Regions from separate parts of the Streptomyces sp. NPDC001068 genome, predicted to be linked through region 3. Evidence: riboswitches for the same ligand, from Rfam matches in the RefSeq annotation. Region 3 holds a riboswitch; each other region holds the start of a gene.
What was found. A riboswitch is a leader RNA that binds a small molecule or an ion and turns the genes downstream of it on or off. The one in region 3 is predicted to bind cobalamin.
Positions count from the first base shown of each region.

Region 1 (3,266 bases), 290 kb from region 3:
CGCCGCCGCGTTCATGATGTCCTACGAACAGCTGACCCCCTCGGCACGGCAGGTCTTCCGAAGACTGGCGGTGCTGCCGGGGCGGGACTTCGGCGCCGAACTGGCCTCGGTGGCCGGCGGACTCCCGCTCGGGGACGCCTGGGAGGCGCTGGACGACCTCGTGGACCTCGGCCTCCTCCAGGACGCCGGGGCGGGAAGGTACCGGTTCCACGACCTCGTCCGGCTCTTCGCCCGCGACCGGCTCCAGGCGGAGGAGGGCGACGCCGCCGCGGCCGTCCGGGAACGGGTGACGGTGTGGCTGTTGCGGACGGCGACGGCCGCCGGACGCTGGTTCGAGCCCGGCTACGGCCGCCCCGACCCGGACGTCCCCGCCCTCGGCAGCACGGAGGAAGCGGAGGACTGGCTGCGGGCGGAGGTGGAGAACTGGCTCGGAGCACTGCGCTCCGCGTCGGCCGCCGGCCGGCATCGACCGGTCCTGGACTGCGCCGAGTCGATGCACTGGTTCTCCGACCGCTGGGCCCATGCCCCCCACTGGCGTGAAGTCTTCTCTCTCGGCGCGGAGGCCGCCGTCGCCCTCGCCGACCCCGTACAGCAGGCGACGCAGCTCAACTACCTCGCCTGGGTCCACTGGGTGCCGCCCAGCGACCCCGAGGCCATGCTCCGCTGCACCGCGCGGGCACTGGAACTCGCCGAGCGGAGCGGTGCCGCCCAACAGGTCGCCGCGGCACACGACTACACCTCGCGTGCCCTGCTGGCGCTCGACCGACCCGACGAGGCCGCGGCGTCGGCGGCCGTGGCCGCGGGGATGTTCCAGGCGGCCGGCGACATCGACGCGTACGTGCAGACCCTCTCCCAGATCGGCCACTGCCGCAGGAAGCAGGGGCGTACCGCCGAAGCCCTGCGGCAGTACCGCGGGACGCTCGACCTGATCGGCGACGGGAGTTCGGGCATGACGCCCACCATCGCGGCACAGTGCCGGCCGTACGTGCTGGCGCGCATCGGACAGTGCCTGGCGGACCTCGACCGCCGCGCCGAGGCGGTCGCCGCCCTCACCGAGGCGGTGGAGCTGATGGAGAAGCTCCAGCCGAACTTCCGTCAGGCCGAAGCCCTGGAGACACTGGGAGCCCTGCTGGAGGACGAAGGCCGCCCCTACTACGAGCGGGCCGCCCGGACCTACCGGGAGATCGGCGACGAGGCGGCCGGCCGTCGCTGCGAGGCCGCCACCTGACCACCCCGACCGCCCGCGGGCGCCGTCGGGCAGCCGTACGCGCTTCCCGTCACCCCCCGCCCGGGAACTCCCCGGCCTCGGTCACGCCGACCGGTCAACTCGCCCTGCCCGGCGGGGTGAAGACGTACAGCTCGAGGATGTCGGGACAGGGCGCGATGCCCGGCCCGCCGGCCCGCACCCAGGCGGCGACGTCCTCGGTGGCCTCGGGATCGTTGACCAGGCCGAGCCAGACCGGGCGGGCTCCCGCGGCGCGCGCGGCGGCCGAGGGCTGGACGACGATCACGTTGGCGTGCTCGCACACGTCGAGGCAGTCCGAGACCCGCACGGGAACCTGCTCCGACAGGCGCGCCAACTGCCGGTCGTGATCCACCCCGGTGACCTTCGGGGTGCCGCAGCAGCAGTCCCGGCAGACCACGACACGGCAGGGTGCCGGTGTGGCCGCGGGGTTCGCCGAACGTCCTGCCTCGGGTCGCGGCCGGGACATCGGGCTCACCCCCTGCGCCGGAAGGACGGACGGGGTCGCGGGAGCGCGGAACTGCACGGCATGCCTCGGCGGGTGTCGGGGCTCGTACGCGGAGCCTGGCCTGCGGACGTCCTCCGCGCCGGGGCACGGAGGTGCCAGCAGGTCTTCGGACTCGGGTTCCTCCGGCCGGGACGCCTTCCCGGTCTCCCAGTGGCTCGCGTGCCCCGCCCGTCCCCCTCACCGCTGCGCGTCAGCTCCGGATTCCCACCGGATTCCCTGACCACGGACGTGGTTCGACTGGCACGTCGAGGCTATCAAGTCCGGCGTACGGGCAGATGGTCCGAAGCGACCCGCTCCTTGACCAGTACGGCGACCGGATCGCCGAGGTCTTCCGCGACCCCGAGAACCTGCTCGAGATCCTCGACGGCTGCTGGGGGACGGGAAAGCTCCCCCAGACGATCTCCCGCCGCCCCCGCGGACACTGAAAGCCCGAGGACCTCACCAGGGACGACGTGCACGCACAGCCGTTCGATCCTCCTGCCATCCGGCCCGTGACACCGGCCACACCGCACATTACGCGCATGGGCAAAACAGCAGGTCAGGCACGCTTCCCGGCAGCCTCCGGGATCACCACACTCTCCACATAATGCGTCATCAGAAAAACGTCATGTTAAGCGGGGAAGGCATAACCGCAGCTCAGGATTGGTTCCCGGTGCTCTGAGTGCCCCTGTGGGCACCTAGAGCGTCAGCGCGACGGCGATAAAGTGCATCGCGGTAAACACCGGTGGCGTTCCAGGACCCTCACCATCGCGGTCGTGCGCTGTCCATTTCGGCGATCCGTGGGCTGGTCTTTCCCATCGCAGGGGATAGGCCGCGCTTCCGATCCGTGGCCCATCCCCCTGGCGTTGTCGACGCGTGCAGCTACTGACTTATAGCGACCCACTGCACGGAAAGGCGCTGCAGAAGCTGCTCGGCCGAGTCGTCAGGGTGGAACTCCCGGAGGACCTGTGCGAGACGCAGGGCGCGGGCCACCTGGGGACCAGGCGAAAGGCCGAGCGCCTCTATGACGTCCGAGGCGGAGACGATCAGGACTCCGGTCGTGTCGGCGAGAAGTGCCCACTCGGCGCGCAGGCGGATCTCACGGTCGAAGTCGGCATCGTGCGCCAGCTTCTCAAGTGCCTTCGCCCACCGCACCCGGTACCTAGCATGGATGCTGTTCAACTTCTGATCATTGAACCGCTGAAGCCCCAGGTCTCCCGCAGCCTCCTGAAGGCTTTGCCTGTAGCGCGGATAGTCCTGACGCTCCAAGGCGGCACGCCACTGCAACACCAGCGTGGACTTCTCCGGACTACGCTCGACGGACTTGGCTATGGCCAGCATGAAGTGGGCATACGCCTCGTTCTGTTCAAGCAGCCTGGCCAAGCAGTGCTGCCATTCAATGGTGGACTGGGGCACAACGGACCCGCAGGCCCGCTCGAACCACTCATTGCAAATTCGCTCGGTATCCTCGCCCTCGGACACCGAGGCGTCCATGTGATGGACCAGGAACGCGCGCAACCGGCGCATCGTGTCCGC
Region 1 covers NZ_JBIAYD010000001.1:1,043,110-1,046,375, forward strand. The annotation lists gene ACFY3I_RS04550 (NB-ARC domain-containing protein) at 1-1,228, shown strand, start outside; gene ACFY3I_RS04555 ((2Fe-2S) ferredoxin domain-containing protein) at 1,323-1,712, opposite strand; cobalamin riboswitch at 1,831-2,008, opposite strand; gene ACFY3I_RS04560 (hypothetical protein) at 2,027-2,176, shown strand; gene ACFY3I_RS04565 (hypothetical protein) at 2,613-3,266, opposite strand, start outside.
Region 1: it holds a riboswitch for cobalamin, as region 3 does, so the genes downstream of both, ACFY3I_RS04555 ((2Fe-2S) ferredoxin domain-containing protein) here and metE (5-methyltetrahydropteroyltriglutamate--homocysteine S-methyltransferase) in region 3, are expected to answer to the same signal.

Region 2 (3,266 bases), on a different contig from region 3:
GCTTCTCGCTGATCCTCGCGATTGTGGTGGTGACCGCACTCGCGTTCGATTTCACGAACGGTTTCCACGACACCGCCAACGCGATGGCCACGACCATCTCGACCGGCGCGCTCAAGCCCAAGATCGCGGTGACCATGTCCGCCGCGCTCAACCTGGTGGGCGCCTTCCTCTCCGTGGAGGTCGCCAACACGATCTCCAAGGGCCTCGTCGACGAGAACGGCATCCGGCCCGAGGTCATCTTCGCCGCCCTCGTCGGCGCGATCCTCTGGAACCTGGTGACCTGGCTGGTGGGCCTGCCCTCCAGCTCCTCGCACGCCCTGATGGGCGGCCTTGTCGGCGCCACCGTCGCCTCCGCCGGCTTCGGCGCGGTGCACGGCGACGTCCTGGTCACCAAGATCCTGCTGCCGGCGGTCGCCGCTCCCGTCGTCGCGGGCCTCGCGGCGATGCTCGCCACCCGCCTTTCCTACGGGATCGGCGGGAACGCCGACGACAACGCCACCCGCAAGGGCTACCGCGCCGGCCAGATCGCCTCCGCCGGCCTCGTCTCACTCGCCCACGGCACCAACGACGCGCAGAAGACGATGGGCATCATCACCCTCGCGCTGATCGCGGGCGGCTCCGTCGCGCCCGGCTCGAACCCTCCCACCTGGGTCATCCTCTCCGCCGGCCTGGCGATCGCGCTCGGCACCTACATCGGCGGCTGGCGGATCATCCGCACCATGGGCAAGGGCCTGACCGACCTCCAGCCGCGGCAGGGCTTCGCCGCCCAGACCAGCGCGGCCACCGCCATCCTGGCCTCCTCCCACCTCGGCTTCTCGCTCTCCACCACGCACGTCGTCTCCGGCTCCGTGATGGGCGCGGGCCTGGGCCGCAAGGGCGGCACGGTCCGCTGGTCCACCGCGACCCGCATGATGGTCGCCTGGGTGCTCACCCTCCCCGCGGCCGCGGCCGTCGGCGCGCTCGCCGAGTCCGTGACCGACCTCGGCGACTGGGGCACGGCGGCCGTCGCCGTCTTCCTCGTCGCCGCGAGCGCCGCGATCTGGAAGCTCTCCCGCCGCCAGGTGGTGGACAGCGCGAACGTCAACGACACCGACGGCACCGAGCCGTCCGGCGTGGTGACCGCGGCGATGGCCGCCGTGACCCCGCCGCCCGCGGGCCCGGTCGCCGACGCCCTGACGGCCACCATCCCCTCCCCCGCCGCTCCCGCCGCCGACCCGGCCGCGACCGTCTGACACCCGAGGAAGAACCCGACATGAACATCGACTGGGCAGCCATCGGCTCCGTCTTCGGCGTCAGCCTCGTGGTCACCGTGGGCATGGTCGCCCTCTTCACCCTCGGCATCAAGGGCCTGTCCGCCCGCGAACGCGCCACGGCCCAGGGCGACTCCGCGGCCCTGGCCGTGACCGCCGCCTACCTGTGCTTCGCGGCCTGCGCGGCCGTCGTCGCCTACGGCATCCACCTGATCGTCGCCAAGTCCTGACCTACGCCGAGTCCTGACCGTCGCAAGGTCCCGGCCGTGGCAACGGCCCTGCCGGACCGGTCGCCGGCGGCCTCCGAAGGCTCCTTCCCGATCCGTCGGGAAGGAGCCTTCGACATGCCCCACGAACCCCGCTGGACCACCGGTGTGGGCCTTCCCACACACTCCCCTCGCAGGTCAACGGCAAGTTGACGGCTCTTCCGGGGGCGTGGTGGACTTCCGGAGCCAAGTACGGCGGCAAGAGAGGAAGCCGGTGCGAATCCGGCGCGGTCCCGCCACTGTCACCGGGGTAACAACCCCCGGGAGCCAGGAACTCTCACCGCCGGTCTCGTCGAACCAGGGCGTGGACACCCTGAGTGAGGACATATCGCCATGCGCGGCTGCCGAACGAGGTTGAGTACCCGGACCGTTCACGCCCCCGCGGCCGGCTGAGCCGATGGGTGCCGGTCGCGTCTTCGCGTACGGCGCCGCCGCCGGCCTTCTCGGTGACCTGCTGCTCGGCGATCCTCGCCGCGGGCATCCGGTCGCCGCGTTCGGCCGGGCGGCAGGAGCCGTCGAACGGGTGCTGTGGCGGGACGACCGCGGCTGGGGCTCCCTGCACACCGCGGTCTGCGCCGGTGGCGCCGTGACGCTGGGCGTCCTGGCCCAGCGTGCCCTGCGGCCGTCCGCCGCCGCCTCCGTCGCGCTCACCGCGACCGCCACCTGGGCCGTGGTCGGGGGCACTTCGCTCGCCCGCGAGGCCGGTGCCGTCGGGCGCGCCCTGCGGGCCGGGGACGTCGAGGCCGCCCGGGCCCGGCTGCCCCATCTGTGCGGGCGCGATCCGCAGGCCCTGGACGCCGACGGGATCGCCCGGGCCGTCGTGGAGTCGGTCGCCGAGAACACCAGCGACGCGGTCGTGGGCGCGCTGGTGTGGGGAGCCCTCGCCGGGGTGCCGGGGCTGCTCGGGTTCCGGGCCGTCAACACCCTGGACGCGATGGTGGGTCACCGGTCCGCCCGGTACCGGCGGTACGGGTGGGCCTCCGCGCGGCTGGACGACGTGGCGGGATGGCCGGGGGCACGGCTCACCGCCGCGCTGGCGGCCGCCGCCGGCGACGACACCGCGGGAGCCGTGCGGGCCTGGCGGTCCGACGCGGCGAAGCATCCGAGCCCCAACGCGGGGCCGGTGGAGGCGTCGTTCGCGGGAGCGCTCGGGGTGCGGCTCGGAGGGACGCTGTCGTACGGGGGGCGCATCGAGCACCGGCCGGTGCTGAACGGGGAGGGACGGGCTGTGGAAGTCGCCGACATCGAGCGGGCGGTACGGCTGTCGCGCCGGGTGGGATGGCTGGCGCTCGGCGTGAGCGCGGCCGCGGCCCTGGCGCGCGGGGCGCTCTCGGGGAGGGCCTCATGAACAACGGCGGTCTCCTCGTCGCCGGTACCACCTCCGACGCCGGCAAGAGCGTCGTCACCGCCGGGATCTGCCGGTGGCTGGTCCGGCAGGGCGTCAGGGTCGCGCCGTTCAAGGCGCAGAACATGTCCCTCAACTCCTTCGTCACCCGCGAGGGCGCCGAGATCGGGCGGGCGCAGGCCATGCAGGCGCAGGCCTGCCGCGTCGAGCCGACCGCGCTGATGAACCCCGTGCTGCTCAAGCCGGGCGGCGAGCAGAGCAGTCAGGTCGTGCTGCTCGGCAAGCCGGTCGGTGAGCTCAGCGCGCGCGGCTACCACGGCGGACGGCGGCAGAAGCTGCTCGGCACCGTGCTCGACTGCCTCGCCGAGTTGCGGGGCACGTATGACGCGGTGATCTGTGAGGGGG
Region 2 covers NZ_JBIAYD010000004.1:548,777-552,042, reverse strand. The annotation lists gene ACFY3I_RS14770 (anion permease) at 1-1,232, shown strand, start outside; gene ACFY3I_RS14765 (hypothetical protein) at 1,253-1,480, shown strand; cobalamin riboswitch at 1,672-1,814, shown strand; gene ACFY3I_RS14760 (cobalamin biosynthesis protein) at 1,914-2,864, shown strand; gene ACFY3I_RS14755 (cobyric acid synthase) at 2,861-3,266, shown strand, end outside.
Region 2: it holds a riboswitch for cobalamin, as region 3 does, so the genes downstream of both, ACFY3I_RS14760 (cobalamin biosynthesis protein) here and metE (5-methyltetrahydropteroyltriglutamate--homocysteine S-methyltransferase) in region 3, are expected to answer to the same signal.

Region 3 (3,266 bases):
TGATGGACCGCTTCGACGCGGTCGTGGTCCGCAACAGCGGCCCGGTGCTCCACTACCGGCGGGCGTACGACGCCTTCCGTGACCGGGCCACCGCGCGCCGCACCCGGGTCTACAACCCGCTGCACGGCCGCGCCGACATGGCGGGCAAGGGGTACCTGCTGGACCTGACCGCGGCCGGACACCCGGTCATCCCGACCGTCGACCGGCCCGAGCACCTCGACCGCCTGCCCGAGAGCGACCAGTACGCGGTCAAGCCCCGGACCGGCGCGGACTCCATAGGCCTGACCTTCGTGACCGGGGACCGGCTGGCGGGCCTCGCCTACGGTGACATCCTGGTCCAGCCGCGCGTCGACTTCCGCTACGAGGTGTCCTTCTACTACGTCGACGACACCTTCCAGTACGCGCTGTACGCCCCCGACCCCGCCCGCCGCTGGGAGCTGGAACCGTACGAGCCCTCCGCGGCGGATCTCGCCTTCGCCCGGCGCTTCATCGAGTGGAACACGCTCGACCACGGCATCCAGCGCGTGGACGCCTGTCGTACCCGGGAGGGCGCCCTGCTCCTGGTGGAGCTGGAGGACCTCAACCCCTACCTCTCCCTCGACCTGGTCGACGACCGCACCCGCGACACCTTCGTGGCCGGCATGACCGCCTCCCTCCACCGATTCCTGGAAGCGGCTCCGCGCGCCTGAGACCCGCCGCCGGGGCCGGTTCGCACCATCCGGATGACGGACATGTCGATGCCCCGCGCGGTGCTACCCCGTAGGGTGACCCGTGCAGCTGGTTCGACCCGTCCGCCAGGCGGGTCGTCGTAAGAGGGAACCCGGTGGGAATCCGGGACTGCCCCGCAGCGGTGAGCGGGAACGACCGCCGTCATACGCACTGGGTCCGACGTACCGGGCCTGGGAAGCGACGGCCAGTAGGTGTCCGCCGGGAGACCGGAGGACGTGCCCGCGAGTCCGAAGACCTGCCGACTGCCCGCGTGCGAACCACTCGCGCGCGGACATCCCGGTGACCTCGTGGGCAGGTCGGCGTGCACACCAGGCGGACGACCGTGCCGAGCGCACCGGGTCGGCCCCGCCCGGATCGTCACCCCTTCGCGTCCTCGTCCCGTCACCAGGGATCTCAGGGATCCATCTCGCGAAGGAGATCTCCGTGACCACCGAGACCGCAGCCGCGGCAGCACGGGCCACCGTGTACGGCTATCCCCGTCAGGGCCCGGACCGGGAGCTGAAGAAGGCGATCGAGGGCTACTGGAAGGGCCGGGTCGACGCCGGGGCGCTGCACGCCACCGCCGCAGGGCTGCGCCGCGACACCTGGCGGCAGCTCGCCGGTGCCGGCCTGCACGAAGTCCCGACCGGCGACTTCTCGTACTACGACCACGTCCTGGACACCACCGTGATGGTCGGTGCGATCCCGGCCCGCCACCGGGCCGCCGTCGACGCCGACGCGCTGGACGGGTACTTCGCCATGGCCCGCGGCACCCAGGACGTGGCGCCGCTGGAGATGACGAAATGGTTCGACACGAATTACCACTACCTGGTGCCGGAGTTGGGTCCCGACACCGTCTTCGGCGCCGACTCCGGCAAGCAGGTCGGCGAACTGCGCGAGGCCCTGGCGCTCGGCCTCGCCGCCCGGCCCGTGCTCGTCGGCCCGGTCACCTACCTGCTGCTGGCCAAGCCCGCGCCGGACGCCCCCGCGGACTTCGAGCCGCTCACCCTGCTGGACCGGCTGCTGCCCGTGTACGCCCACGTCCTCGCCGACCTGCGGGCGGCCGGTGCCGAATGGGTGCAGCTCGACGAACCGGCCCTGGTCCAGGACCGCACCCCCGCCGAGCTGAACGCCGCCGCACGCGCCTACCGTGACCTCGGCGGGCTCACCGACCGTCCGAAGCTGCTGGTGGCCTCCTACTTCGACCGCCTCGGCGACGCGCTGCCGGTGCTGGCCAAGGCACCCGTCGAGGGCCTCGCCCTGGACTTCACCGGGTCCGCCGCCGCCAACCTGGGCGCCCTGGCGGCGGTCGGCGGGCTGCCCGGCAAGCGGCTGGTCGCGGGCGTCGTCAACGGCCGCAACATCTGGGTCAACGACCTCGCCACCTCACTGTCGACGCTCGGCACCCTGCTGGGGCTGGCCGGCCGGGTCGACGTCGCCACCTCCTGCTCCCTGCTCCACGTGCCGCTCGACACCGCGGCCGAGCGCGACATCGAGCCGCAGATCCTGCGCTGGCTGGCGTTCGCGAAGCAGAAGACCGCCGAGGTCGTCACCCTCGCCAGGGGCCTCGCCCGGGGCACCGACACCATCGCCGCCGAACTCGCCGCCAACCGGGCCGACCTCGCCTCCCGTGAGCGCTCCCCCATCACCCGCGACCCGGCGGTCCGCGCCCGTACCGCCGCGGTCACGGCCGCGGACCTGCGCCGTTCCCTGCCCTACCCCGAGCGGGCCGCCGCCCAACGCGCCCACCTCGGGCTGCCGTTGCTGCCGACGACCACCATCGGCTCGTTCCCGCAGACCGGCGAACTGCGCACCGCCCGGGCGGACCTGCGTACCGGACGGATCGACACGGCCGGCTACGAGGAGCGGATCAGGGCCGAGATCCGGGAGGTCGTCTCCTTCCAGGAGAAGTCCGGGATCGACGTCCTGGTGCACGGCGAGGCCGAACGCAACGACATGGTCCAGTACTTCGCCGAACAGCTCACCGGGTACCTGGCCACCCGGCACGGCTGGGTCCAGTCCTACGGCACCCGGTACGTACGGCCGCCGGTCCTGGCGGGTGACATCTCGCGGCCCGAGCCGATGACGGTGCGCTGGACGGCCTACGCCCAGTCCCTCACCGGCCGTCCGGTCAAGGGCATGCTGACCGGGCCGGTCACCATGCTGGCCTGGTCCTTCGTCCGTGACGACCAGCCGCTCGGCGACACCGCCCGCCAGGTCGCCCTCGCCCTGCGCGACGAGGTGAACGACCTTGAGGCCGCGGGTACTTCGGTCATCCAGGTCGACGAACCCGCCCTGCGCGAGACACTCCCGCTGCGGGCCGGGGACCGTCCGGACTATCTCGCGTGGGCGACGGAGTCGTTCCGGCTGACCACCGCGGGGGTCCGGCCACGGACTCAGATCCACACCCACATGTGCTACGCCGAGTTCGGCGACATCGTCCAGGCCATCGACGACCTGGACGCGGACGTCATCAGCCTGGAGGCGGCCCGCTCGCACATGCAGGTCGCCCGCGAACTCGCCGCCCACGGCTACCCGCGCGAGGCCGGACCCGGTGT
Region 3 covers NZ_JBIAYD010000001.1:754,733-757,998, forward strand. The annotation lists gene ACFY3I_RS03315 (hypothetical protein) at 1-689, shown strand, start outside; cobalamin riboswitch at 762-987, shown strand; gene metE (5-methyltetrahydropteroyltriglutamate--homocysteine S-methyltransferase) at 1,153-3,266, shown strand, end outside.